3 regions of the Aeromonas allosaccharophila genome follow, and region 1 is predicted to be linked to each of the others. Evidence: riboswitches for the same ligand, from Rfam matches in the RefSeq annotation. Region 1 holds a riboswitch; each other region holds the start of a gene.
The links. A riboswitch is a leader RNA that binds a small molecule or an ion and turns the genes downstream of it on or off. The one in region 1 is predicted to bind cyclic di-GMP.
Positions count from the first base shown of each region.

Region 2: linked by a shared signal. The riboswitch ahead of gbpA (N-acetylglucosamine-binding protein GbpA) and the one ahead of I6G90_RS20810 (glycosyl hydrolase family 18 protein) in region 1 are both predicted to bind cyclic di-GMP.
Region 3: linked by a shared signal. The riboswitch ahead of I6G90_RS21430 (immunoglobulin-like domain-containing protein) and the one ahead of I6G90_RS20810 (glycosyl hydrolase family 18 protein) in region 1 are both predicted to bind cyclic di-GMP.

Region 1 is NZ_CP065745.1:4,522,807-4,532,477, forward strand. Features, by position in the region: gene I6G90_RS20800 (hybrid sensor histidine kinase/response regulator) at 1-2,941, shown strand, start outside; gene I6G90_RS20805 (GGDEF domain-containing protein) at 3,066-4,301, opposite strand; cyclic di-GMP riboswitch class I at 4,616-4,703, shown strand; gene I6G90_RS20810 (glycosyl hydrolase family 18 protein) at 4,802-7,414, shown strand; gene I6G90_RS20815 (glycoside hydrolase family 19 protein) at 7,496-9,421, shown strand.
Region 2 is NZ_CP065745.1:4,007,384-4,017,054, reverse strand. Features, by position in the region: gene pgaA (poly-beta-1,6 N-acetyl-D-glucosamine export porin PgaA) at 1-1,332, opposite strand, end outside; gene I6G90_RS18435 (M3 family metallopeptidase) at 1,905-3,749, opposite strand; gene I6G90_RS18430 (methyl-accepting chemotaxis protein) at 4,021-5,703, shown strand; cyclic di-GMP riboswitch class I at 5,969-6,054, shown strand; gene gbpA (N-acetylglucosamine-binding protein GbpA) at 6,120-7,541, shown strand; gene I6G90_RS18420 (transporter substrate-binding domain-containing protein) at 7,692-8,528, opposite strand; gene I6G90_RS18415 (amino acid ABC transporter ATP-binding protein) at 8,525-9,286, opposite strand; gene I6G90_RS18410 (amino acid ABC transporter permease) at 9,283-9,671, opposite strand, start outside.
Region 3 is NZ_CP065745.1:3,525,890-3,535,560, reverse strand. Features, by position in the region: gene I6G90_RS16145 (putative bifunctional diguanylate cyclase/phosphodiesterase) at 1-840, opposite strand, end outside; gene prlC (oligopeptidase A) at 1,046-3,088, opposite strand; cyclic di-GMP riboswitch class I at 3,539-3,623, shown strand; gene I6G90_RS21430 (immunoglobulin-like domain-containing protein) at 3,671-5,866, shown strand; gene hemB (porphobilinogen synthase) at 6,027-7,043, opposite strand; gene I6G90_RS16125 (TatD family hydrolase) at 7,047-7,832, opposite strand; gene tatC (twin-arginine translocase subunit TatC) at 8,021-8,776, opposite strand; gene tatB (Sec-independent protein translocase protein TatB) at 8,773-9,237, opposite strand; gene tatA (Sec-independent protein translocase subunit TatA) at 9,241-9,492, opposite strand; gene ubiB (ubiquinone biosynthesis regulatory protein kinase UbiB) at 9,535-9,671, opposite strand, start outside.

The DNA.
Region 1 (9,671 bases):
TATCCTGTTCGGTACTCGCCATCTCGATGCCACCGAGCACCACAGGGGGATGGTGGTGGCCATCGCCTTCGAGTCGGTGGTCAAATTGCTGGCCTTTATCGCGGTGGGGGGCTTCGCCCTCTGGCTGATCTTGAGCAAACCCGGCGTTGCCCACGAGCAGGTGACCCGCGACTTCTTTGCACAGGTGATGGCGGTGAGCCCCGGCAATCTGCTGGAGCTTGCCATCTATACGGTGCTGGCGATGTGCGCCGTCATCTGCCTGCCGCGCCAGTTTCATGTGACTGTGGTGGAGAACAATCAGGGGCAGGATCTGCACTGGGCGCGCTGGATCTTCCCGCTCTACCTGTTCGTGATGGGGCTCTTTATCTGGCCGTTGGCGCTGGCGGGCAAGCAGTGGGTGGGGGCCGACATGGCCTCCGACACCTATGTGATCAGTCTGCCGATGGCCCTCGGGTTTGATGGCATGGCGATGCTGGCGTTTCTCGGCGGCACCTCGGCGGCCACCGGCATGGTGATCGTCTGCACCATCGCGTTGGCGATCATGGTGAGCAACGATCTGGTGCTGCCGGTGCTGCTGCGCCGCTTCTGGCGGCAGGGGCGCGACGAGCGGCTGGTGCGGCTGCTGTTGCAGGTGCGCCGTGGCGCCATCCTGCTGATCTTGCTGGCGGCCTGGGGGCTCTACCTGTGGCTCGGCGATCTCACCAGCCTCTCCCGTATCGGCTATCTCTCCTTTGGCGCGGTGGCGCAGTTTGCGCCGGCCCTGCTGCTCGGCCTCTACTGGCGCCACGGCAATCGCAAGGGGGTCTATCTTGGGTTGAGTCTCGGGGTGAGCCTCTGGTTCGTGACCCTGCTGGTGGAGAGTGGCTTGCTGGCCGGTTCACCGCTGGCCGAGCTGCTGGCGCCACCGGACTGGCCCGCATTTCGCGAGCTGAGTCTCGGGGCCTGGTGCATCTTCCTGAGCCTGCTCTTCAACCTGCTCGGCTATGTGGCCGGTTCCTTGTTGTCTCGCCCTGCAGTGAGCGAGCGGCTGCAGGCGGCCAACTTTGTCGGCAAGCCGAGCCGCGATACCGCCGCCCTTTATCAGGCGCGGGTTTCGGTCAAGGAGCTGGAGATGCTGGCGGCCCGCTTTGTCGGCTCAAGCCGGGTCAAGCGCGCCTTTGGCCGCTTCGCCGGTGAGCGGGGTGGCACGCTTGCTCCGCAAATGCAGGCCTCGGCCGAATTGATCGCCCACACCGAGCGGCTGCTGGCAGGGGTATTTGGCACCTCGTCGGCGCGGTTGGTGCTCGCCTCTGCCCTGCAGGGGCGCAACATGCAGCTCGAGGAGATCGCCACCATTGTCGATGAGGCCTCCGACGTGTTTCGCTTCAACCGCGGCCTGCTGCAGGGAGCGATCGAGCATATCGGGCAGGGGATCTCGGTGGTGGACAGGGAGCTTCGGCTGGTGGCCTGGAACCGCCGTTACATCGAGTTGTTCCACTATCCGCCGGGGCTTATTCAGGCTGGGCGTTCCATCGAGGAGATCATCCGCTACAACGCCCAGCAAGGGCTCTGTGGCCCCGGTGATATCGAGGACCATGTAGCGCGGAGGGTCGCCTTTATGAAGCGCGGCAGCGCCCATATCTCCGCGCGGGAGCGCCCCGACGGGCGGGTGATCGAGATGCAGGGCAACCCCATGCCCGCTGGCGGCTTCGTCATGACCTTTACCGACATTACGCCGTTTCGCGATGCCGAGCGGGTGCTGCGCGAAGCGAACGAACATCTGGAGGCGCGAGTGGCCGAGCGCACCCACGAGCTCTCCGAACTTAACCGCCAGCTGCTGCTGGTGAACCAGCAGGTGGAGCGGGCCAACCACTCCAAGAGCCGTTTTCTGGCGGCGGTCAGCCACGATCTGACCCAGCCGCTCAATGCCGCCAAGCTGTTTACCTCCTCCTTGCTGGAGATGCTGCCCGCGGCTGGCGAGCAGGCTCGTATCGCCCGCCATATCGACGATGCGTTGGGGGCGACCGAGGATCTCATCACCGATCTGCTCGATATCTCGCGACTCGAAGCGGGCAAGTTCAAGGCCAAGAAGCTCGATTTTGCCCTGCGCGATTTGTTCGACAACCTCAAGGCGGAGTTTGGCGTGCTGGCGCAGGCGGGGGGGATCCACTTCTCGGTGGTGGAGAGCAAGCATGCGGTGCACAGCGATGTGCGGTTGCTGCGCCGGGTGCTGCAGAACTTCCTCACCAATGCGTTTCGCTACAACCCGGGCGGCCGGGTGCTTCTCGGTTGTCGCCGGATGGGGGAGAAGATCCGTATCGAGGTGTGGGATAACGGCCCCGGCATCCCGCAGGACAAGCAGGAGGCGATCTTCGACGAGTTCTCCCGTCTCGATCACTCCCGCACCGCCAAGGAGCAGGGGCTTGGTCTGGGGCTCGCCATCGCCCGCGGCATCTCGCAGGTGCTCGGTCATCAGCTCACCCTGCAGAGCTGGCCGGGCAAGGAGTCGGTCTTTGCGGTGACCCTCAATCTGGCGACCCGGCCGGTCACGGCCCATCAGCTGGCGGCGCCGGTAGTGCGCGACAGCCAGCTGGAGGGGGTGACCGTGCTCTGCATCGATAACGAGCGGGACATTTTGACCGCCATGAGCACCCTGCTCGGCCGTTGGGGCTGCGAGGTGCGCTGCGCCGTTGATCTGGCCGAAGCCGAGACGCTGGTGGCAGAGGGGTTTGTGCCAAGGCTGGTGCTCTCTGACTATCACCTCGACGATGGCAAGACCGGTCTGGCGGCGCTGGCTGCCCTGCAACGGGTGTGTGGTGATGAGCTGGGAGGCATCATCATCAGCGCCGATCGCAAGAGCGAGTTGCAGGCGCAGATCCGCGAAGGCGGGTATGGCTACATCAGCAAGCCGGTCAAACCGCTCAAACTGCGGGCCCTGATGAACAGTCTGCTGCTGCGGTAGTGGCTGCGACGGCAACAACTCCTTCACTGGCAAGGCGACTGGCAAGGTGAAGGGGGCCTGGGAAGATGGGCTAATGGATTAGCGCGACATCGGCAACAACCGGATGGAGGCTGGCCCTTGCGGGCTAGTGATTGATGCTCTCCCCGATAGCTGGCATCTGTGCCGCCTGCTGCTCCTTGCGGCGCCGCTTGTGTTGATACATGGCTGCATCGGCCCTGGCAAACGCGGCTGCAAAGTCGCCGCGATAGGGGGCCATCCCCATGCTGCACGAGATAGTGGGTGAGGCGCTGGCCAGCATGGTCGCCAGCATAGTCATCGCTTGTTGCAGCTCGGTCGGAGCCAGAGTGGTGAGCAGCACAAATTCATCCCCGCCAAAACGGGCGGCAATCACTCCCTGACCGAAGTGCTGGCGTATGCCGTCCGCGATCAGGCGCAGGGCCTGATCACCCGCCAGATGGCCGCAGCTGTCATTGAGTTGCTTGAGGTTGTCCATGTCGATCAGCAGCAGGGTGCCTTCCGGCTGTGCCTGCAGAGCGAGTTCGAATTGCTGGCGATTGGCGAGGCCGGTCAGCTGGTCGGTATTGGCCAGCTGATAGATGCAGCGGGACTGCTGATAGATGGTGATGGCGTGGCGAATATCCCGCGCCAGAATTGCCATCAGGTGGCTGTCGTAGCGGGTAAAGGCATGGCGTTTGCTGCTGTCCATATTGATCATGCCGTAAAGCTGACCATCGATATGGATCGGGGTCGCCAGCGTGGCCCGGATGGGCAGGTCGCTGCAGTTGACCAGCAGCTCCTTGTCCTGTTCAGACAGGGGCATGGTGGCATTGATCTTCGACAGGTCGTTGATCAGCAGCGTTTTGTTGCAGCGCCCCTGAGTCAGCTTGTACTGAAAAGTGTGCTCGAGCGGCAGATTGATCCGCCGCAGCTTCACCAGATCCATGCCGATGGCCGCTTCATATCTCAACATCCCTGTACCCGGCAGCAGCTTGATCAGGCAGCCCATCTCGGCCCCCGGGATCAACATCACGGCCCGTCTGAGCAGATCCTCCAGAAAGGCCTCTTCGGTCTGGTATTGCGCCGAGTTGCGGGCCAGCTCGGCGGTGATTTCGTTGATCCGGAGCGCCTCACTGAGATGCTGCCACTGGCGCTGCAGATGGTAGCGGTAGTGGCGATAGAGCCAGATGGTGCAGATAAGGTAGCTCTGGAGCAGCAAGGTGCAGGCAAGCGGTGCCTTTTGCCAGCCGTTGAGGCTGTCGAGCAGCAGGATTATCCCCGCCAGTGGCAGTGTGTAGACCGTCAGGCGAACAAATTTGTCGTATCTGGATAGCCGGGTGCGTGAGGGGAGATCGCTGGGCATGAAGGCACCTGATGGTCATGCAAAACGGCGATTATATATTCATACATTGCGATGCAGATGGGTCTTTTGATGTGAAATACGCTTACTGATTGATTTTTATCGTATTGATGTGATTTGGATCAATAAATGGCGCGCCGCCTTCGGTTGGGGATGATGACATTCCTTTCATGCATGAGTCTGTTTATTAAGCGTTAATTCTAAAAGAGTGAGTGAAATGTGAGCTTGGCAACAGCTTGGCTGGCAATGGTCGGATTTGCTTAGCTATCCGAATTACCCTAAAGTTAATCCGCGATTATTTATCGCCAAGAATAAAGTTGTGACAAGGGCAAACCGATTGAAAAGTCGGGACGCAAAGCTTCCGGTCTAAGGGACATATCGACCTAGGATAGCGGGGCCACCACAGAGTTATGCAGGCTGCCTTTGCCAAGGGGTGGCCATTTTTGTGTTACCTGTCGTGTTGCGTTGCCCTTTCGTTTTTCCATAACGTAAAGGAAAGCAATATGCTAAGTCCAAAACCCGCATTGCTGGCCATGATGGTCGGTACTCTGCTCGCTTCATCTGCCGCTCATGCTGCCGCACCGGGCAAACCCGCCATCGGTTGGGGCCCCACCAAGTTTGCCATCGTCGAAGTCAATCAGTCTGCGACCGCTTATAACGAGCTGGTCAAGGTCAAGGATGGCGCCGATGTGACCGTCACCTGGAACATCTGGAGCGGCGATATCGGTCAGAGTGCCAAGGTGCTGCTGGATGGCAAGGAAGTCTGGTCCGGTCCCTCGTCGGCGGCGGGCACCGCCACCTTCAAGGTGCACAAGGGGGGCCGCTATCAGATGCAGGTCGCGCTGTGCAACGGCGATGGCTGCACCCTGTCCGATGCCAAGGAGATCGTGGTCGCCGATACCGATGGCAGCCACCTCGCACCGCTCAAGCCTGCCCTGCAGGAGAATAACAAACCCTATGTCAACAAGTCCGGCAAGGTGGTCGGTACCTACTATGTGGAGTGGGGCGTCTACGATCGCAACTTCAGCGTGGACAAGCTGCCCGCCCAGAACCTGACCCATATCCTCTATGGCTTCACTCCGATCTGTGGTGGTGATGGCCTCAACGACAGCCTCAAGGAGATCTCCGGCAGCTTCCAGGCGCTGCAGCGCTCCTGTGCCGGTCGCAAGGATTTCCAGGTCGCCATTCACGACCCCTGGGCGGCACTGCAAAAAGGGCAGGGTTCGCTGGTCGCCTGGGATGAGCCTTACAAGGGCAACTTCGGCAACCTGATGGCCCTCAAACAGGCCTATCCTGACCTGAAGATCCTCCCCTCCGTTGGTGGCTGGACCCTCTCCGATCCCTTCTTCTTTATGCATGACAAGGCCAAGCGCGACGTGTTCGTCGCCTCGGTCAAAGAGTTCCTGCAGACCTGGAAGTTCTTCGACGGTGTAGACATCGATTTCGAGTATCCGGGTGGCGACGGTGCCAACCCCAATCTGGGTGACAAGAGCAAGGATGGTGAAACCTATGTGCTGATCATGAAGGATCTGCGCGCCATGCTCGACGAGCTGGAAGCAGAGACCGGTCGCACCTATCAGCTCACCTCTGCCATCGGTGCCGGTTACGACAAGATTGAGGATGTGGACTACAAGGCTGCCCAGCAGTACATGGATCATCTCTTCGTGATGAGTTACGACTACAACGGTGGCTGGAGCAACACCTCTCTGGGCCATCAGGCCAACCTCTATCAGGCCACCAACGGCTCGGCCAACAAGCGCTACAACACCAATGAAGCGGTTAATCTGCTGCTGGCTCAAGGTGTTGATTCCGAGAAGCTGGTTATTGGTGCCGCCATGTATGGCCGTGGCTGGAAAGGGGTGAGCGGCTATCAGGGCAACGATCCCTTCACCGGTACCGCCACCGGCAAGATCAAGGGTACCTGGGAAGATGGTGTGCTGGACTATCGCCACATCGTCAACGGCCACATGGGCGCGGGTTGGGAGTACAACTACGACGAGACCGCCGAAGCGGCCACCCTGTTCAAGCCCTCCACCGGTGAGCTGATCACCTATGACGATGAACGCTCGGTCAAGGCGAAAGGCCAGTATGTGCTGACTCACAAGCTGGGTGGTCTCTTCTCCTGGGAGATCGATGCCGACAACGGCGACATCCTCAACGCCATGCACGAAGGGCTCGGCCATGGCGAGGGGATCACCCCGCCAGTCAACAAGCCGCCGGTTGCCAACGCGGGTAGCGATGTGACCGTGACCGGTCCGGCCTCCCTGACGCTGGATGGCTCCGCTTCTCACGATCCGGAAAAAGGCACCCTGACGTACAGCTGGAAGCAGCTCTCCGGCCCACCAGCCGTGCTGAGTGATGCCACTCAGGCCAAGGTGCGGGTCGATGTGAATGCCGTGAGCGCCGATACCGCGCTGGTGTTCGAGCTGACCGTGACCGATGACCATCAACTGACCGCCAAGGATCAGGTGGTGGTGACCAACAAGGCGCCGCAACCCAACCTCCCACCAGTGGTCACCCTGCCCGCCAGCGTCAAGGTGGAAGCGGGCAAACAGGTGAGCATCACTGCCAAGGCATCCGACCCCAATGGCGACGAGCTGATCTATCAATGGCAAGTGCCTGCCGGTATCACGGCGACCGGCCAGAACAGCGCCACCCTGGTGGTCACCGGCCCGGCGGTCGATGTCGAAACCGGTTATGACCTCTCCGTGACAGTCTCTGACGGTGCGCTCGACGCCAACGCGGCAACCCGCCTCACCGTTACCCCGATCAACGAAGGCGGCGAGGGTGGCTCCTGCAACACCACCGACCCGGAAGCGGCCAACGTCCCTGCATGGCAGGCCAGCAAGGTCTATAACGGCGGTGACAAGGTGAGCCATAACCAGCTGGTATGGCGTGCCAAGTACTGGACTCAGGGCAATGAGCCGAGCCGTTCCGCCGATCAGTGGGCGCTGTTGAGTCAGGTTGATCTGGGCTGGAACGCGGCCGTTGCCTACAACGGCGGTGATCTGACCAACCACAACGGCCGTCAGTGGAAGGCCAAATGGTGGACCCAGGGTAACGAGCCGGGCAAACACGATGTCTGGCTGGATGTCGGGGCGGCAAGCTGCCGTTAAGTTGAAATCATTATGATAGTGGCGGGGTCTGATGAGACCCCGTCTTTTCCTGCTGAAAACCTTAGTCAGAGAGCAACAATAATGAAAAAAAATCGCATCACCCTTCTGCTTGCCAGCTTGATGCTGAGCGGCCACCTGTGGGCGGCCGAGGCATATGACATCAACAAATCCTATCCGGGCGGTAGCCAGGTCAACTACAACGGTCAGGTGTTCGAGGCCAAGTGGTGGGTCAATCCGGGTCAGACTCCCGGCATGGCGGTGGCCAACGAGTGGGATACCCCGTGGAAACTGATCGGCGAAGGGGAAGTGACCCCGCCGGATAATGGCGATGGTGATGACAAGCCCACGCCGCCGACTCCCACCCCGCCGGATGGCAGCACCACCCCTGTCTACATGAGCCAGGCCGAGCTGGATGCCAAAGAGCAGGCGCTGACCGATTTCCCGGCGATGGAAGCGGTCAAGGCCTCCATTGCTACCCGTGACAATCTGGTGGTGGAAGCGGTGCAACCGGGTCGTGTCGACAACCCGGACAACGTCAAGCTGGTAGAGAGCCTGCTGAGCGAAAGCCAGTTCAACTACCTGTTCCCGCTGCGCGCTCCGGAGTATACCTATCGCGGCCTGTTGCAGGCGGCCGCCAAGTTCCCGGCCCTGTGCAGCAACTACAGCGATGGTCGCGATGCCGAGGCCATCTGTCGCAAGACTCTGGCGACCATGTTCGCCCACTTCGCCCAGGAGACCGGCGGCCACGAGAGCTGGCGTCCGGAGGCCGAGTGGCGTCAGGCGCTGGTCTATGTCCGTGAAATGGGGTGGACCGAAGCGATGCGCGGTGGTTACAACGCCGAGTGCAGTCCCAGCGTATGGCAGGGTCAGCAGTGGCCATGCGGCACCTTCGACAATGGCGAGTTCAAGAGCTATTTCGGTCGCGGTGCCAAGCAGCTCTCTTACAACTACAACTATGGCCCCTTCTCCGAGGCGATGTTCGGCACGGTACGCACCCTGCTCGACCAGCCGGAGCTGGTGGCCGACAGCTGGTTGAACCTCGCCAGCGCGGTGTTCTTCTACACCTATCCGCAGCCGCCAAAGCCCTCCATGCTCCATGTCATCGACGGCACCTGGCAGCCGAACGAGCACGACAAGCAGAACGGTCTGGTACCCGGTTTCGGTGTGACCACCCAGATCATCAACGGCGGGGTGGAGTGTGGTGGCAGTGCCGAACACGCCCAGTCCCAGAACCGCATCAACTACTATCGTGAATTTGCCAACTATCTGGCCGTGGCGGTTCCTGCTGACGAAGTGCTCGGCTGCAAGAACATGAAGTACTTTGACAACCAGGGCTCCGGTGCCCTGCCTATCTACTGGGAGCAGGACTGGAGCTATGTGGCCGAGAACCCCAACGGCGGCAAGAGCTATGCGTGCAAGCTGGTGGGCTACCAGACCCGCTTCAGCGCCTTCAAGGAGGGTGACTACAGCCGCTGCGTCCAGCATTTCTATCCCGAGCTGGTGATTGAAGACAATGGTGGCGGCACCAACCTGCCACCGGTGGCCACTATCACCGGCCCGGCGCAGGCCGAAGGTGGCAGCAAGGTGATCTTGTCCGCCCAGCACTCCAGCGATCCGGAAGGCAAGCCGCTGAGCTATGCCTGGACCATTCCGGCCGGCGCCGCTGCCCCGGCGCTGGATCAGGTGACCCTGGAGCTGACTCTGCCCAAGCCGGCCAGCGATACCAAACTGGATATCAAACTGACGGTGACCGATGAAGGGAGCCTGAGCCGTAGCGCCAGCCATGCCCTGCTGGTCAAAGGGGAAGAGGGGGGCGTGACGCCGCCGGATGGCGACTACCCCGCCTACAAGGCAGGCACCCCCTACAAAGCGGGCGAGCGCGTCAGCAATGGCGACGCCAGCTACGAGTGCAAACCGCATCCCTACACCGGCTGGTGTTCCGGTGCCGCCTGGGCCTATGAGCCCGGCAAGGGAACCGCATGGAGCGATGCCTGGATCAAGCTGTGATCCGGCAATGAGCCGATGCAATAAAAGATGGGGCCTGCGGGCCCCATTGTTGTTTGGTGGAGTTCAGGTGTGGCCGAGGTATTGCTCTGGCCGGGACAGGACAGCACCTGATGGCGCTGCGACAGGATGTGTGTGATGTGGTTTTATTACTATTATTGGTGAAGTACTTTCACGGTTCACTTGCCGTAGCGGAAGTAGTATTCACGGGTGGACGGTGCATAGGCATCTTTCTCTACAATGCCGCTCTTGG
Region 2 (9,671 bases), 520 kb from region 1:
CTGCTCGGCTTCATCGGGATGACCCCGCCAGCGGCGGATATCCCCAAGTTGCAGCCAGAGCCAGGGGTTGGCTGGCGCGGTTTTCAGCCACCCTTCCAACTGTTTTTCTGCGGTGCCCGCCTCACCACGCCAAGCCTGCAGCAGGGTTTTCAGCTGCAACACCTTCTCGTAGTCATCGTTGGCCATTCGCATGTTGCCGGTGAAATCCCAGCGCGTCGGCGGCTCCTGCCAACCAGCCAGCAGCCCCTGCGCCGCGCCATAGCGTTCGCCATCGCTATAGGCGTAGAAGCGCTTCTCCAGCAGCAGCTTGTCTTTGGCGCGCGCCGGCGTCGCCAGTTGCTGGTAAATCACGGAGGCCTCATCCACCCGTCCCAGTCCGGCCAGCGCATCGGCGCGCGCCTCCAGCACATAGTCGGGTAGCGGCCCCTCGGCCTGCAGCGCGGCGGACTCCTGCTCGGCCCGGACAAAATCACCGAGGGCCACCAGCGTCACCACCACATCGCGGCGGGCACTGATGTAGAGCACATGATCGCGTGGTGCGCGGGCCAGGATCCTGTCTTGCAACGCCAGCGTGCGAGTCAGGGAGCGACGGGCCAGCGCCGGATCCTCGGTCTGGGCCGAGATCCGCAGCAGGTTGACCGCCTGGTAGTAGTCGAGCCAGAGCCGGTCGACCGGTTTGAACAGCTTGGGGTAACGGCCCATCAGCTCCGCTGCCGCAGGGCCCGCCCCCAGGCTCACCGCCACCCGATAGAGCGCCAGCACCTGCTCGGGGTTGTCCGGCTCCAGCTCCAGCCACTGCTGGCGGGCCAGCAGCTCACCCATAGGATCTTCACCCTGACGGGCAGCATAGATGCGGGCATCGAGGATCGCCTGATCGCGGCCGAAACGGGCTTCATAATCAGCCGCTGCGCTGCGGGCCAGCTCGCGGTCGCCCTGGTCACTGGCGGTGAGAAACAGCCCGAGCCAGCCATTGCGGTTGGCAGGATCGCGCCCCTGCAGGATGCGGTAATAGCTGATTGCCTCGGAGTAGCGCTTCTCGTCGCGGGCGGCACGCGCCACCCCTTCCAGCGTACTGTTGCTGATGGGGCTGAACTCGCACGGCTCACAGGCAACCAGCGCGCCCTTGCGATCCCCCCGCCACAACTGCACAGCGATCAGGTCATCGAGCACCTTGCCATCCGCACTCTGGCGATAGAGGGCGCTCAGCCCGTGCGCCGCCGCATCCAGCTCCCCCGCCCGGGCCTTGATCACCCAGGCTTCGCGCGCCCTGTCCACCTCACTGGCACACACCAGCAGGGGCAACAGCGCCAACATCAAAAAGATGCGATTCATTCGCAACATACCACCCATAACAAACGCTGGTCGTATCGTCCCTGCACGGCCATACGGATATACACACCCGTCCGCTCCTGCCTGATGAGCAAGAGGGCTTCCTGACTTGTGTGCTGATTTCGAGGGTGAAAGGCGGGCAGTGGGCCAGCACCTTTCCTATGTGCGGCCCAGCCATCTCCGAGCGGAGATCTGAGGCTTTCCGAACCCGATTCACATCGGGAGTGGCAAGACGGGCGATTCTGCCGTTGTGGACAATTTAGTCAATCCGGAAAAATGGGAATGGTTATCAAATGGATTGGTCTGCTTGATATTTATGCACAAAGATAGCGACAAAAAACACTATTGATAAATTAGGCAAAACCGTGTGGATTGCGGGCTCCATGACAGTGCCACCCACTATTCGTATTCATGTTCATACGAATACATATCTGATGAAAAGATTGCAGTCCCAATCTACAAAGCGACAGGGCACGTCGCAACCTACCCGCAAAATGGCAACACCAGACGCTGTTGCGACAACAAATAGCCACGAAAAGCGATGCTCCCGACCAGATCGCCGGGAGCACCGTGAATTACGCAGCTGACGCTCGTCGGTAATGGTTAACGATCCACGCTTCGAAATCGGCCAGCATGCGGGTTTCCGACTCGCGGTTGTCGGCGATAAGCTCTGCGCCGTGCACCACCCGGATATGGGCGTCGAGCGGGGAACCCTCACCGGCGGCGGGGCGTTGCAGGGCAGCGGCCATGCAGGCTTGAGCCTGTTGCCACGCCTCGGCGGCGCTCAGGTTGCACGCATCCGCCAGCGGCACCGCGCTGAATCCCTCGCCGGTCAGGCTGCGCAGGGTCGCATCGTGGCTCATGCCGTTGCCAGGCCCCCAGTAATGAGTGGCCAGATCCGGTCCGATGCGCGGGTTGTCGGTGAGGTAGCCATCACGCTTGAGGAAGTAAGCGCGGGTCTGCTCCACCGCCATCAGCGCCAGCAAGTAACCGTGATAGGCACAGGCCGACTCCTGATTCAGGAGGTGCGGGATGGCCAGCAGCGGGCGCGGGCTCTCTACCCCGACGATCTGGCGCTCCCACTGGCGGGCCAGTGCCAGCACTGCCGCGGGGGTGCGCTCGGCCTCATCCATGGCGTAGAGATCCCGCTCGAAGTAGGCCACCAGCGCTATCTGGCGCTCGTTAAAGGCCCGAAATGGCTGGCGCGCGGCGAGCACCTCCTTGATGAGGGCATCGGGAACTGCCTCTCCCGCCGCATTTCTGGCGTAGCGTTTGAGCCAGTCGGCATCGTCCAGCAGGCTGTCGCAGAACATCGACTGGGTCTCGGCATAGGCCATGGAGGTGGGTGGAAACTCCTGTGAGAAGCAGGGGGCGTTGCCGGTGACATTGGCAAAATGCGCGGCATGCCCACCCTCGTGGAACAGGGTGTTGAGGCCGTTCCAGCCGCTGCCCACCTGCGCCGGGTCGGCCAGGCTGGTGAAATTGACCACAGCCGGCACCCACTCCCCCTGCTGGAAGAAGCTCGGCACCGGGCCGTGGCAGAAGCCGTTCTCGTATTTCCCCTCCCGGGTCAGCAGGTCCAGCGTCAGGGTCGCCCCGCGATACTGGATGCCGAGACGGCGGAAGCTCTCGACCCAATCCTTCAGCGCCCGCGAGAAGGGCACATAAGGATCGAGCTGGCGAGTCACGTCGCCGCTCACGCTGTAACGCAGGTTGTGGGGCAGCAGCGCCGCCTCCCCCTTGGTGGCCTTCAGCTCGGCCAGACTCTGCTGCAGCCGGGCGTCGGTGCGGGCAATGAAGTCGTCGAGGATGGCGAACAGCTGCTCCGGGCTCATCTGCTCGTTCTTGCGCACCTTGTAGTCGAAGTAGTCGCGATAGCCCATGGCGCGGGCAAAGCGATTGCGGATCGCCACCACCTCGAGAAAACCGTTGCCGACCACCCACTGCTCCAGGGTGTGGAACATGGCGAGCGCGCTCTGGCGCACCGCCTCGTTCGGGCTGGCGGCAAGGGAGGTGCTGGCGGCGGGCAGGCTACCGGCCACCTGCTGGCCCTGCTCATCCAACAGGGTCAGTTTCAGCCCCTTGCGGCGGGCGAACAGCTCCGCCTCGGCGGCCACCAGCTCGTCCATCAGGGCGGCGGCGGCCGGATCCTCGATGACATTGCATTCGAAGAAGGCGATCCAGCCTTGCAGGCCGCGCTTGAGATCATCCTGTTCGGCCTGGGCCAGCATATCCCGCAATGCGGGCAGGCGGGCCGGATTGGCACAGAACGCCTTGTAGGTCTGCTCGGCCGCAGTGAAACCAACCTGATCGTCGCTGGTGCCCATATAGGTGGACCAGAACAGATCCTCCTTGCGCCTGTGTACCTGCAGGTAGTCGGCGTTGAGCTGGTTGAAGTAATTCCTGGCAATGGAACTCATAAATTCCCTCTTGTGACGGGATCACCCAGAGCGGGGCCCACTCCTTTTTTGATGAAATGCCAAATCATTCACACTCTTCGGCAAAAATTGCGCAGGGATGCGCCTGAACACGCTACCAAAAAGTGGGGCGCGCTGTCTGCTGGCTATACTGTTGTTCAAACACTCATTAGAAAAGGTCGGCAAACGGCTGAAAGTAAATGAGTTGTTAACTTTGACAAACTGGCTGCAGCGGTACAGAGCCACCATAAAACGGGATAACGAGGGTTTAATCATGTTCAAGCTCGGTGATATCACCGTGAGCCGCAAATTGATCTTGCTGCTCACGTTGGCGTTTGTCGGTTTTGTCTCGCTGCTGTTCATCTCGGCCAACGCGCTCAAACTCAATCTGATGAGCGAGCGAGAGGCGCGGCTCAATGCGGTGCTGGGCCAGGCCATGAGCCAGATCCAGTTTCTGGCCAGCACCCTGCCAGCGGAGCAGGCCCAGCAGGAGGCGCGCAAGCTGCTGACCCACATGCGCTTTGATGGCAACAACTACCTGTTTGTCATCGACGAGAGCCGCAAGATGCTGGTGCATCCTATCCGCCCGGAACTGGTCGGCCAGAAAATGGGAGAAGGTGGCGCGGCCACCGCTGGGCAGTTCTGGTTCCAGATGGTGGATATCGCCAAGGGGGGCAAACAGGGCACCCTGCAATATGTCTGGACCGGCCCGTCGGGCGAAACCGCTGACAAGCTCTCCATGGTCTCCGGTTATCAGCCCTGGGGCTGGATCCTCGGCTCCGGCATGTTGCTGCAAGATATTCAGCAGACCATCTGGGCTCAATACATGAAGATGGGCACCGCCACCGCCATCGCCATCCTGCTGATGGGGCTGCTGGGCTGGCGCATCACCCACTCTATCGTCGCCCCTCTCGGCCAGATCAACGACGCCATGCAGCGGGTCGCCAAAGGCGACCTGATGGTGAGCATTCCGGTACAGGGCAAGGATGAGCTGGGGGTGGTCGCCCGCTGCACCAACCAGAGTCTCGATGCCATCCGTCATGCCCTGCTGGAGGCCAGTCTGGGGGCTCGCAACGTGGCCGATGCTGCCCTGCGCATCGCCGCCTCTGCCGAGCAGACCAATCAGGCGGTGACCAGCCAGCGGGATCAGCTGGCCCAGCTCGCCACCGCCATGAACGAGATGAGCGCTACCATCTCCGATGTGGCCGGTCACGCCGAAAATACCGCGCGGGATACTCAAGAGGCCACCGGTGAAGCCGGACTCGGTAACCGTGACGTGCACGCCAGCGTGCACGGCATCAAGGCGCTGGCCACCGAGGTGGAACAGGCCACCGTGCAGGTCAATCAGCTCAAGGAGGGGGTGATGCAGATCAGCGAGGTCACCGCCGTCATCAGCGCCATCTCCGAGCAGACCAACCTGCTGGCCCTCAACGCCGCCATCGAGGCAGCCCGGGCCGGTGAGCAGGGCCGCGGTTTTGCCGTGGTGGCCGACGAGGTGCGCCAGCTGGCCAGCCGCACTCGCCAGTCTACCGAAGAGATCCAGAGCACCATCGCCCAACTGCAGCAACGGGCCGTCACCGCTGCCAACGCCATGGATACCAGCCGCAAACTGGCGGAGAGCAGCGTCAACCAGTCGCAGCAGGCGGGGCAGGATCTCACCCTGATCGTCAACCGCATCCAGCATGTGAGCGACATGGCGACCCAGATTGCCACCGCCGCCGAACAGCAGAGCATGGTCGCCGAGGATATGAACCGCAACGTCAGCGGCATCAATGACTCGGCGCTGGAGATGTCACAATCCGCCTCGCAACTGGCGCAGGAGAGCGAGCTGCTGGCCGGTCTCTCCCGCAGCCTGGATGAGCGGCTTGCGGTATTCAAACTGGGCAAGGCGTCAACCGCAGCCCCGATGATGGCGCCCGTACCTCACGCCTCAGGCGAGCAGCGCGCCCGTCACTGACGGCGTCAACCCGTGTCGCCTTGTCACCCGACCTGCCAGCCCGACTGGCAGGTTTTTTTTGCGCCAGCAACACGCAATCAGCATGCATCTTATCGGCATATTCAACGGGGATCGGCACAGTTCACCCACAAGAGAACGATTTAAAAACAACTGGTTAGGATTGGCAGCACTCAGTTTGACGGCGTATTTAAACATTTAACTTCAAATAATTAATCAATGAGGTGCACAATGCTGATGGCCGAACATTTGGCCCATCAATACCCATCCAGTCATTTGGCAAACCGACCGAAAGGTCGGGACGCAAAGCCTCCGGTCTACAGACGTGTTGTCCAGGATAGCGGGGTTGCCACACGCCAGTGTGCATCGGGGAACTCCCCGGCCAACTGACTGCCCACATCTGTCGAACAGAGGAATGTATGGCAGCAAAAATCCAACTCAATCACATCGCCGCGGTGCTGGCCCTGCTGGCCAGCGGCAGCGCCCTGGCGCATGGCTACATCAAGCAGCCCGAGAGCCGCAACTACCTGTGCAACACCGGCGGCAACAGCCAGTGTGGCGGCGTGCAGTGGGAACCGCAAAGCGTGGAAGGTCCCTCCGGCTTCCCGCAGAGCGGCCCGCAAGATGGTCAAATCGCCTCGGCGGGCAGCCCGCGCTGGAGCGAGCTGAACATCCAGACCAGCGATCGCTGGACCAAGCGCGAAGTACAGCCCGGCCCCTTCGCCATCAGCTGGACCTTCACCGCCAACCACGTCACCCGCAACTGGCGCTACTACCTCACCAAGCAGGATTGGAACCCCAACCAGCCGCTCACCCGCGCCTCGTTCGATCTGACCCCCTTCTGCGTCATCGACGGCAACATGGTGCAACCGCCCAAGCAGGTGACCCACAACTGTACCCTGCCGGAGCGCAGCGGTTATCAACTGATCCTCGGCGTGTGGGAAGTGGGCGACACCAGCAACAGCTTCTACAACATCATCGATGCCAAGTTCAAAGATGGCAGCCAGCCGCCGCTGGAGTGGAACCAGGCAGGCACTATCTACCCCTCCATCGACCTCGCGGTGGGTGACAAGGCGATGACCCGGGTATTCGATGCCAACGGCGAGCGCCCCGAGTTGCAAACCGTGTTGACCATCGCCACTGCCGAGCAGGGCCAGAAGAACAGCTGGGCCCACGCCCTCGCCAGCAAGATCAACGCCGAGCAGAGCCAGATCCGCGCCGGTCAGCAAGGGGCCGATGGCCAGTTCAATCCTGTCTACGGCATGAACCCCGTCTATCTGAAGCATGACAGCAAACTGGAGCGGGTCGAGATTGACCTGCAACAGCTGCAACCGCCTGTAGTGGACAGCATCAGCGTCAGCGGTCTGGCCAGCGACTATGTGCTGGATAACGGCAAGGCAACCCTCGACTTTGCCGTCACCGCACAGGGCGATCTGGCCGTTTCCAACACCCTCTATGATCACGGCGGCGTCGCCAAGGGTGAAAGCCGTGCAGATATCAAAGACAGCAGCCACACCTTTACCATGGCGCTGGAAGGGCTCACGGCAGGTCACCACCAGCTGGTGATCAAAGCCACCCCGAAAGCGGGCGGCGAGACCCTCCAGCAGACCCTGGATCTGATGTTCAAGGAGCGGAGCGGCGGCGAATACGACTTTGTCTTCCCGAACTCGCTCAAATCCTATGCCGCCGGCACCAAGGTGCAGCAGCCGAAAAATGGCAAGATCTATCAGTGCAAGCCCTTCCCCTACAGCGGCTACTGCCAGCAGTGGACCACCACCGCGACCCAGTACGAGCCGGGCATCGGCTCCCACTGGCAGATGGCGTGGGATGAAGTGCACTAATCCACGCTTGGGCACATAAAAAAGGGCGTCCTCTCTAGCAGGGGACGCCCGGAAAAATCAAACCTTGCGGTTTGCATACCAACGGAACCAAGACCTCACTCTTCACTTACTTCACACACTCAACACACTCTTCGAAACAGGGTTTGTCCATTAACCCTGCCATTTTCCTCCTTCGACTATCACATCATTCGGATCGGTATCAGGGCTGAGCTTGTCACGCACATACTGGTCATAGAGTTTCAGCAGGTACTTCTCTTCCCCCAGCTTGGCGAGACGGTCGTTGACCCAGTCACGCAGCTCGATATTGCCCTTCTTCACCGCCGGGGCGATGGGATCTTCCGAGCCCAGTTTTTCGGGCAGCACCCGGTAGCCCGGATTCTCCTTGGCCCAGCTGAACAGTACCAGGTTGTCCTGGGCATAGGCATCGCCACGACCCTGGGCCAGCGCCTGCAAGGATTCGGTATTCTTCTCGAACTTGAGCACCTTCCACTCCGGGTGGTTGCGGGTCAGCCAGATGTCGGCCGTGGTGCCGGTGGTCACGATCAGGGTCTTGCTGGCCAGATCGTCGAGCTTCTTGGCCGGACTCCCTTCCGGCACCAGCACCTGTACCGCCACTCGCAGGTTCGGGTTGGTGAAATCCACCACCTCGCGCCGCTCCGGGGTCACCGTCATATTGGCGAGGATCAGATCCACCTTGTCGCTCTGCAGGAAGGGGATGCGACTAGCGGGCTCCACCGCCACGAACTCGATCTTGTTCTCGTCCCCCAGCAGGTCCTTGGCGAAGCGGCGACCCAGATCCGTGTCAAAACCGACATAGTTCCCCTTCTCGTCCACATAGCCAAACGGTGGTTTGTCGGTGAAGACGCCGACGATGAGCTTGTCCCGCGCCTTGATCTTGTCGAGGGAACCGTCCGCCGCATGGGCAGCGCCGCTGGCGAGACCCAGCCCCAACAAGGCACTAAACAGAACCGAGGTTATTTTTTTCATGCTGACTCCTTTCGTTTGATGACATTTGTATAAGAAAACTTGGCGAGGAACTGGCGCGCACGCAGGCTCCCGGGATTGTCGAAAAATTGGTGGGGTGCGGCCTGCTCCAGAATGTGGCCGCCATCCATGAAGACGATGCGATCCGCCACCGCCCGGGCGAAGGCCAGCTCGTGGGTGACGATGAGCAGGGTCATGCCGCTGCCGGCGAGATCGCGGATCACCTCCAGCACCTCCTGCACCATCTCGGGGTCGAGGGCGGCGGTCACCTCGTCAAACAGCATCACCTGCGGGTTCATGCACAGCGCCCGCACGATGGCGATGCGCTGCTGCTGGCCGCCGGAGAGCTGGCGCGGATAGTCATGGCGCCGCTCCCACAGGCCGATGCGGGTCAGCAGCTGCTCGGCTTGCAGCAGCGCCTCTGCCCGCTCCCGCTTTTGCACCTGCTGGGGGCCGAGCAGCACATTTTCCAGCACCGTCAGGTTGGGGAAGAGGTGATAGCTCTGGAACACCATGCCGATCCGCTGGCGCACTCGTTGCCAGTCGGTGGCACCATCCAGCAACACACCATCGAAGCGGATCTCGCCCCCCTGAATGGGCTCGAGCCCGTTGAGAGTGCGCAGCAATGTGCTCTTGCCGCAGCCGCTTGGCCCCAGGATGACGATCACCTCCCCGGCGCGCACGCTGAGGCTAATCCGATCCAGCACCAGATTCGGGCCGAACTGTTTACTGACAGAAGCGAGTTCAAGCAGAGGTGTCATACCGCATTACCCCATTGTTGCTCCAGCCGGCGCGAGGCGAGCGAGAGCGGATAGCAGACCAGAAAAAAGAACAGAAACAGCAGACCGTAAATAAGCAGCGAGCCATAGGTGCGCTCGATGATCTGCTGGCCCACCTTGATAACCTCCACCACCCCGATCAGCACCGCCAGCGAACTGGTCTTGATGATGCGGGTGTAGATGTTGATGGTCGGCGGCGTCAGCCGCTGCAACGCTTGCGGCAGCAACACATGGCGATAGAGCTGCCAGGTCGAGAGCCCGAGCGCCAGCCCGGCCTCCTGCTGACCACGGGCGAGGGAGTTAAGGCCACCGCGCACCACCTCCCCCACCTCGCTGGCCCCCCACAGGGCGAGCACCAGCACGGCGC
Region 3 (9,671 bases), 1.0 Mb from region 1:
CAGCAGCACCATCAGGTAGTCCGGCTGCTGCTGCTCGTCGCGGATCAGAGTGACGGTTACCCGCCCCCACAAGATCTCGCCCCCCTTGCAGAAGTAGCGCTTCTCCTGAGTGAAGCTGCTGCGCTCGCCACGGTGGATCTGCTCGTAACATTCGAGACTGCGCTGCCAATCTTCGGGGTGATTGATGTCGGAGATGGAGCGATACAGCAGCTCGTCGAGGGAATAACCCAGCATCTTTTCGATGGCCGGATTGGCCCAGAGAATCCGGCCGGAGAGATCGAGTTTGCCGATCCCCACCGGCGCCTGAAACAGCATGCTCTGCAGCACCTGGGGAGCATCGGGCACAGGTTGTGGCAATTGTCGCTGCAACATCAGCGCCAGTTCGCGCCCGGCCAGCGGCCCCAGCAACCTGAGCAGCCCCATCACCTTGCCCATATTGGCCTGCGGCTGGTGATAGAGCAGGCAGCATACGCCGATGGTCTCGCCATCCGCATCCTTGAGGGCAATCCCGGCGTAGGCCTGGGCTTGCCACGCCTCGGCGAGCGGCATCGCGGGGAACAGCTGCAACAGACGATCGCTGAACCAGGCCTCTCCCTCCTGCCAGGTAATGGCATCAGGGGTGTCAGTCAGGGGCAGCGTCAGGGTATCGGGGTCAAGGGAGGAGGGGTAGGCAGCCTGCACCGTCAGATAGGAAGCATTTGATTCCCTGCTGGCGATCAGGACGACATCAGCCATCACAGCAGCGGCGATTTCACTCACAAAAGTATCGAAATATCCCTGGCCGCTCGAATGAGCCAGACTGGAGATGATTTGATAGACGGAATCGAGTGCTCGCCTCATGGCAAGTGGCTTTCTCTCCTTGAAGGTTAGAACACGACTCTACTGAAGAGCCGTGGGCAGTGCAAATATGCAATCAGCAAGATATTAAAAAGCCTTGAAAAAAGGGATCAAAAGGTCCCTTTTTGTCGTAAAAATCACGGTTTGATCCCACTATGCCGCAAAAAAGTATCTACTTGAAGCTCAGTGCGGTCCGGGGCCCTCAGCCTCAGGCGGCAATCCCGCTGTGTCTGAGCAGGGCATCCACCTTGGGCTCGCGACCACGGAAAGCACGGAACAGCTCCATCGGCTCCTTCGAGCCCCCCTTCTCCAGAATATTCTTCAGGAAAGATTGGCCGGTCGCCGGGTTGAAGATCCCCTCCTCCTCGAAGCGGGAGAAGGCATCGGCAGAGAGCACCTCGGCCCACTTGTAGCTGTAGTAGCCCGCCGCATAACCGCCCGCGAAGATGTGGGAGAAGCTGTGCTGGAAGCGGTTGAACGCCGGTGGCGTCATCACGGCTACCTGACTGCGCACCTCATCCAGCAGCGCCGGAAGCTGTGCCGGATTGGCCGGGTCAAACTCCTGATGGAGACGGAAGTCGAACAGGGCGAACTCCAGCTGACGCAGCATCTGCATCGCCGCCTGGAAGTTGCGAGCCGTCAGCATCTTCTCCAGCAGATCGGCAGGCAACGGCTCACCGGTCTCGTAATGACCGGAGATAAAGGCCAGCGCCTCGGACTCCCAGCACCAGTTCTCGAGGAACTGGCTCGGCAGCTCCACCGCATCCCAGGCCACGCCGTTGATACCGGCGACACCGGCCACGTCGATGCGGGTCAGCATGTGGTGAATGCCGTGGCCGAACTCGTGGAACAGGGTGACCACTTCGTTGTGGGTGAACAGTGCAGGCTTGCCATCCACCGGGCCGTTGAAGTTGCAGGTCAGGTAGGCCACCGGCTTTTGCAGCGAGCCATCCTGACGATAGCGACGACCCAGGCAGACATCCATCCAGGCACCGCCCTGCTTGTGCTCGCGGGCGTAGAGGTCGAGGTAGAAGCTGCCGCGCAGCTCGTCATCGGCATCGAAGATGTCGTAGAAGCGCACGTCAGGGTGCCAGGTGTCGATGCCGAGGCGCTCGCGCACCTTCATGCCAAACACCCGCTTCACCACCTCGAACAACCCCTTCACCACCTTGCTGGCGGGGAAATAGGGGCGCAGCTGCTCGTCGGAGATGGAGAACTTGTGCTGCTTGAGCTTCTCGGCGTAGTAGGCGAGATCCCAGGCGGCCAGCTCGCTCTGGCCGTGCTGCTCGGCGGCGAAGGCGCGGATCTCCTCCAGCTCGGCTTTGCCTTGCGGCAGGGATTTGGCCGCCAGATCGGTGAGGAAGCTCACCACCTGTTCGGTCTTGTCCGCCATCTTGGTGGCCAGGGAGAGCTCGGCATAGTTGGCAAAGCCCAGCAGCTGGGCCAGTTCGCGGCGCAGGGTGAGCAGCTCGCTCATGATGGCGGAGTTGTCCCACTTGCCCGCATTGGGGCCCTGATCGGAGGCGCGGGTGGTGAAGGCCTCATACATCTCGGCACGCAGCTCGCGGTTGTCCGAGTACATCATCACCGGCAGGTAAGAGGGAATATCCAGAGTGAACAGCCACCCCTCTTTGCCCTTGAGCTCGGCCATCTGACGAGCAGCGGCACGCACGCTGTCGGGCAGACCGGCCAGTTCGGCTTCATCGGCCACCAGCTTGTGCCAGCCCTGGGTTGCATCTAGCACGTTGTTGCTGAAGCGGGAGGCCAGCTCGGAGAGGCGGGCCTGAATTTCGCCGTAACGCTGCTGCGCCTCGGCAGGCAGACCGATACCGGAGAGGCGGAAGTCACGCAGGGTATTCTGGATCTCCTTGCGCTGGGCGCCGCTCAGCAGCGGGAAATCATCGCTCTGGGAGAGGGCCAGATAGGCCTGATAGAGCCCTTCATGCTGACCGACATAGGTCTGGAATTCGGAGAGCAGCGGCAGGCAGGCGTCATGGGCCTCGCGCAGTGCTTCGCTGTTGAGTACGGAGTTGAGGTGGCTGACCGGTGACCAGATCCGTGACAGACGGTCATTTACCTCTTCCAGCGGGGCAATCAGGCTATCCCAGGTATGGGGTTCACGCTGGGCCAGCACATCGCTGATCTTCTGCTTGCAATCAGCAATCGCCTGAATCACGGCAGGCTGTACCTGCTCCGGCTTGATCTGGCTGAAAGGGGGCAGCGAATCCATTGTCAGCAAAGGGTTATTCATCCCGGTTACCTCTTGTTTGGTCTTGAACAGACCGCTTTAGCAGCTCTGTATGGCTTTCTAACATGTGGGCAACCCATGCAATAATCAAGCTGGAATCACACTCCCGCCCCCTTTTTGCCATTCGTCTCACAACCGGCGCTCCGCCTGCCCCCTGCGCGTCAACTCATGACACAAGCCGCCGGGCCTGTGACCCATATTTCCCGCGCGACAAATCAGGAGTTCGCTCGCGCCGATTGTGATGGCCAAAGTCCTCACCAAGCCTGTGGCCATCAGCGTTGGCCCCTTGTCGCGCATCGCGTTATTTAAGCAAACATCGTATGGAACACATTGAATTATTAAATTTTTCCAAAATGTGACATACAGAAGAGCACATTGATTAATTTATCTTCCCCCTCCTACCATATGCGGCTAATTTGGGGGCTGCTTGATTCTCTGTACCAGACAGAGGTCGGGTGAAAAAGGCAAGGTGGTTCGAAAGACCACCACGCAAAGCCACCGGTCTAAGGGATTTTCCTATGACAGCGGAGCTGCCCCCGAAGCCCATCCCCTGATGGGCCTCCTTTTGCAATGTACGGAGCAATGATGAACAAGTTCAAACTCTCCCTGCTGGGCTGCCTGATCGGCGCCACCAGCCCCATGCTGCACGCAGCAACCGCTGGCCAGAGCATGGTCAACCCGCAATCCGGCGTAGTGGTCGGCTACTGGCACAACTGGTGCGGCGGCGCCGGTTATCAGGGCGGCACCGCCCCCTGCGTCAAACTCGATCAGGTCAACCCGCAATACAACGTGGTCGATGTCTCCTTCATGAAGGTCTATGGCAGCAATCCGATCCCGACCTTCAAGCTGGATACCGCCACCGGCATGAGCGAAAGCCAGTTCATCGAGCAAATCGCCGAGCTGAACCGCCAGGGCCGTGCCGTGCTGCTGGCGCTGGGTGGTGCCGATGCGCACATCGAACTGCGTACCGGTCAGGAGCAGGCCTTCGCCGACGAGATCATCCGTCTGGTGGAGACCTATGGCTTCGATGGTCTGGATATCGATCTGGAGCAGGCTGCCGTCACCGCCGCCAACAACCAGACCGTGATCCCGGCCGCCCTGCGTCTGGTCAAGGATCACTACCGCGCCCAAGGGAAAAACTTCCTCATCACCATGGCGCCGGAGTTCCCCTACCTGACCGCCAACGGCCTCTACACCCCCTATCTGCGGGCGCTGGAAGGCTACTACGACTGGATCAACCCGCAGTTCTACAACCAGGGTGGCGATGGCATCTGGATCGACGGTATCGGCTGGATTGCCCAGAACAACGATGCCCTGAAAGAAGAGTTCATCTACTACATCGCCGACTCGCTGATCAACGGCACCCGCGGCTACTACAAGATCCCCCATGACAAGCTGGTGTTCGGCATCCCGACCAACATCGATGCCGCTGCCACCGGTTACGTCAAGAATCCGCAGGATCTGTTCGATGCCTTCAACAAGTTGAAGAATCAGGGTCAGCCCCTGCGCGGCGTGATGACCTGGTCCATCAACTGGGACATGGGCCGCAATGCCGCCGGTCAGTCCTACAACGAATCCTTCATCAAGAGCTACGGCCCCTTCATTCACGATCAGGAAATCACCCCGCCGATCGACAACGGTAAGCCGGTGTTCAGTGGCGTGAGCGATACCCGCATCAAGCAGGGCACCGCCTTTGATCCGATGGCCGGTGTCACCGCCAACGACAAAGAAGATGGCGACCTGACTGGCCAGATCCAGGTGGAAGGCTCGGTAGACAGCCAGCGCATCGGTCTCTACCCCCTCACCTACAAGGTGAGCGATCGCGACAACAACGTCACCGAACAGGTGCGCAGCGTCGAGGTCTACAGCATGAAGCCGGTATTCAGCGGCGTCACCGATACCACGCTGGAGCTGGGCACCGCTTTCGATCCGATGACCGGCGTCAGCGCCCATGACGAAGAAGATGGCGATCTGACCGCCCAGATCAAGGTCAGCGGCAGCGTCGACAGCAACAAGGTTGGCCGCTACACCCTCACCTATCAGGTGAGCGACAGCGCAGGTCAGCTGGTGACCCAGCAGCGCAACGTGACCGTCAAGGAGCAGGGCGCCATCTGTGAAAACAGCTGGGATGCCAAGAAGGTCTACGTGGGCGGCGACATCGTCAGCCACAACGGCAAGAACTGGCTGGCAGGCTGGTGGACCCAGAATGAAGAGCCGGGAACCACCGGTGACTGGGGCGTCTGGAAAGTTCAGGGCGACAGCGATTGCGATGGTGGCAACAAGCCGCCGGTGATCAACAGCAGCGACTTCACCGTCAGCGCCATGGGCTCCGACTACACCATCGTCAACGGTCAGGTCAGCATCCGTTTCAACGTGACCACCGCCAACCCGGTACAGATCACCGCAACCCTGGAGCAGAACGGCCGCAGCCACGGCACCACCAGCAGCAAGGTGAACGGCACCAGCACCTTGGTACTGCAGGGCAACAACGTCACCGATGGCAGCTACGACGTGGTGATCACCGGTCTGGCTGACGGCCAGAAGCCGGTGGTACAGCGCTTCCCGGTCACCCTGGCCGAAGAGAGCGGCAACGGCGGCAATGATGGCGACTACCCGGCCTACGCCCCCAATACCACCTACCAAGCGGGTGATCGAGTCAGCAACGCCGGTGGCAACTTCGAGTGCAAACCCTGGCCCTACAGCGGCTGGTGTGGTGGTTCTACCAGCCACTATGCACCGGGTACCGGCTCTGCCTGGAGCGATGCCTGGACCAAGCTGTAATCAGCAGGTCATAAGCAAGAGGGGGCCGTTGGCTCCCTCAGCCACTCGCATCAACCGCGATTGGCACAGCTCGGAGTTATGTCCGGGCTACATTCATAACGAAAGAGGGGAGCCATCGGCTCCCCTCTTTTCTATCCGTTACACGCTCGGACACATCCGCTTAACGGGCATCTTCTTTCAGCCACTGCGCCACGCGCTTGGCGAAGTAGGTGAGGATGCCATCGGCCCCGGCCCGCTTGAAGCAGAGCAGGGACTCCATGATGCACTCCTTCTCTTTCAGCCAGCCGTTCTGGATCGCCGCCATGTGCATGGCGTACTCGCCACTCACCTGATAGGCAAAGGTCGGCACACCGAACTGATCCTTCACCTGACGGATCACGTCCAGATAGGGCATGCCTGGCTTGACCATCACGCTGTCGGCCCCTTCCTGAATATCCAGCGCCACTTCGTGCAGGGCTTCGTTGCTGTTGGCCGGATCCATCTGATAGGTGGCCTTGTTGCTCTTGCCGAGGTTGCCGGCAGAGCCGACCGCATCGCGGAACGGGCCGTAGTAGCAGGAGGCGTACTTGGCGGAGTAGGCCATGATCTGGGTGTTGATGAAGCCGTTCTCTTCCAGCGCCGCGCGGATCGCGCCGATGCGGCCATCCATCATGTCGGACGGCGCGACGATATCGACCCCGGCCTCGGCGTGGGAGAGCACCTGCTTGATCAGGATCTCGGTGGTGATGTCGTTCAGCACATAACCTTCGTCATCGATGATGCCGTCCTGACCGTGAGTGGTGAACGGATCGAGCGCCACGTCGGTGATCACCCCCAGCTCCGGGAAGCGGGCCTTGAGGGCACGCACGGTGCGCTGGGCCAGTCCGTTCGGGTTGTAGGCCTCTTCCGCCATCAGGCTCTTGCTTTCCAGCGGGGTGACCGGGAACAGGGCGATGGCGGGCACGCCCAGCTCTACCAGCTCGGCAGCCTCTTCCAGCAGCAGATCGATGGAGAGGCGCTCCACCCCCGGCATGGAGGGAACGGCTTCCCGACGGTTCTCCCCCTCCAGCACGAACACCGGATAGATGAGATCGTTGACGGTCAGTACGTTCTCGCGCACCAGACGACGGCTGAAATCATGTTTGCGCAGACGGCGCAGGCGGCGGCCCGGAAAGGCGCCCGGAAGAGTTGTAGCCATGAATCACTCCTGGAGAGGAAGTTGGAAGAACGCGGCGGAGGTGGCCCGGGTGTGGGCCAGCAAGGCCTCGGGCGCTTCACCACGACAGGCCGCCACCACCTGGGCGATGTGCGGCAAAAAAGCGGGTTCGTTGCGTTTCGGGCGGGGTTTCAGATCCCGCGGCACCAGATAGGGGGCGTCGGTCTCGATCATCAGCCGACCGGCCGGTATACGGGCCACCTGTTCGCGCAGCAGCTGACCACGGCGTTCGTCGCAGAGCCAGCCGGTCACCCCGATATGCAGACCCAGCGCCAGACACTCGTCCAGCTCCTCATCGGAGCCGGTGAAGCAGTGCAACACAGCCCCCGGCAGCTTCGGCAGCCAGGGACGGAGGATCTCGATGAAACGGGCATGGGCGTCACGGCAATGGAGGAACACCGGCATCCCGAGCTCGGCGGCCAGTGCCAGCTGGGCGTCGAACACTGCATCCTGCACCGGACGGGGGGAGAAGTCGCGGTTGTAGTCGAGACCGCACTCGCCGATGGCCACCACCTGCGGCAGCGCCGCCAGCTCGCGCAAGGCGGGCAGGGTCGCCTCATCGACACTCTTGGCGTCGTGAGGGTGTATCCCGGCGGTGGAGAAGCAGTAGCCCGGCCAACAGGCGGCCAACTCGGCGCTCTCGCGGCTGCCAGCCAGATCGGTACCGGTGAGGATCAGGGCCTCGACCCCGGCGGCGCGGGCGCGGGCCACCAGTTCAGGCTGTTCACCGGCGAACTGGCTGCTGGTCAGGTTTAAACCGATATCGATCATGGGATGAGGCGTTCCGAACAAAAGGAAGACATATCAGGTATTTGAAAACCATCTACTCGATGGGCCAACACCATACGCCTCGAACGGGAGCATGAAAAGAGGAAGGGAGCCTCAGCTCCCCTCGTTCTGCTATTCCTGAGGACTTCGTCATCCTCTCGCCGTCCGGCAAACAGGTGACGAACAGAGCCTCAGCTCTCCACATCCGGTTGTTCCTGTTGCTCTTCATCCTCTTTCTTCACATAGAAGCGGGCGAAGAACAGACCTATCTCCCACAGCGCCCACATCGGGATGGCGAGCAGGGTCTGGGAGAAGACATCAGGCGGCGTCAGCAGCATACCGACCACAAACACCCCGACGATGACGTAGGGACGCTTATCCTTCAGGCTCTTGGGGGTGGTCACGCCGGTCCAGCACAGCAGTATGGTGGCTACCGGAATTTCGAACGCAACCCCGAACGCGAAGAACAGGGTCAGCACGAAGTCCAGATAGCTGGCGATGTCGGTCGCCACCGTCACCCCGGCGGGGGCGGTACTGGTGAAGAAACCGAACACCAGCGGGAACACCACGTAGTAGGCGAACGCCATGCCCGCATAGAACAGCACGGCACTGGAGGCGACCAGCGGCATGATCAGCCGCCGCTCATGCTGATACAGACCGGGGGCGATAAAGGCCCAGGCCTGATAGAGCAGATAGGGGATCGCCACGAAGAAGGAGACCACCAGAGTCAGCTTGATCGGCGTCAGGAAGGGGGTCGCCACATCCGTCGCGATCATGCTGGTCCCTTCCGGCAGCTGGCTGAGCAGCGGCTGGGCCACGAAGTCGTAGATGTTGTTGGAGAAGTAGATCAGCCCAAGAAACACCACCAGAATGGCGGAAATGGAGCGCAGCAAACGGGTTCTCAGCTCAACCAGATGGCTGATCAGAGGTTGTTCGGCCTGACTCATGGCTTCACCTCCCCTTTTACTGCGGAGTCGCTGACCGGCACCGGCTCGCTCTCCCGCTGGCTGTTGACCGGCGGCACGTCGTGGCTCAGCTGCACTGCAGGCTCCACCGGCGTGGCAGGCTCAGCCTGGGCTACCGGCTCGGGGCGCGGCGGACGGATCTCGTTCTCCACCTGATAGGGGCGATTGACCGACTGGGCCGCCGCCTTGAGCTGTTCGATGGACTCCTGCAGCTCGGGGCTCAGGTTGCTCATCTGCAACTGTTCGGCCTTCTTCAGGTCGTTGTGCAGCTCTTGCAACTTGAGCTCCTGCTCCAGCTCGGACTTGACCGAGTTCGCGGTCGAACGAATGAGGCGGATCCAGTGAGTAGCCGTGCGAATGGCAACCGGCAGCCGCTCGGGCCCCAGTACCACCAGTGCGACCACACCGATAACGACCAGCTCCCAAAAACCGATATCGAACATGGCTTAGGCCTGGTCTTTGTCTTTCTGCTTGGCGGACTCACTGCTCTGAGTGGCCGCTTCGTTCAGCTGTTTCGGGGGAAACTCGGCATCTTTCTGCTCGGCCTTGGCATCGGCCGGCTCGTCGGAGAGGGCTTTCTTGAACCCTTTGACCGCCGCGCCCAGATCACCGCCAATGCCGCGCAGTTTCTTGGTACCGAACAGCAGCACCACGATGACTGCGATGATCAACAATTGCCAAATACTGATACCACCCATGACTTTCTCTCCAGAACAGGCGCCTGACGGCGCGGTTGTTGATTAATGGGAACGGGCTCGCAACCAGCCGACCAGCCAGCAGAGAGCTGCTCCGGCGAGACTGGCTTGTCCCCACTCAATGTGTTGTTTTTGGGTCAGCAAGAATACACCCGCCAATAGCAGGCTGGCTCCAACCCCTA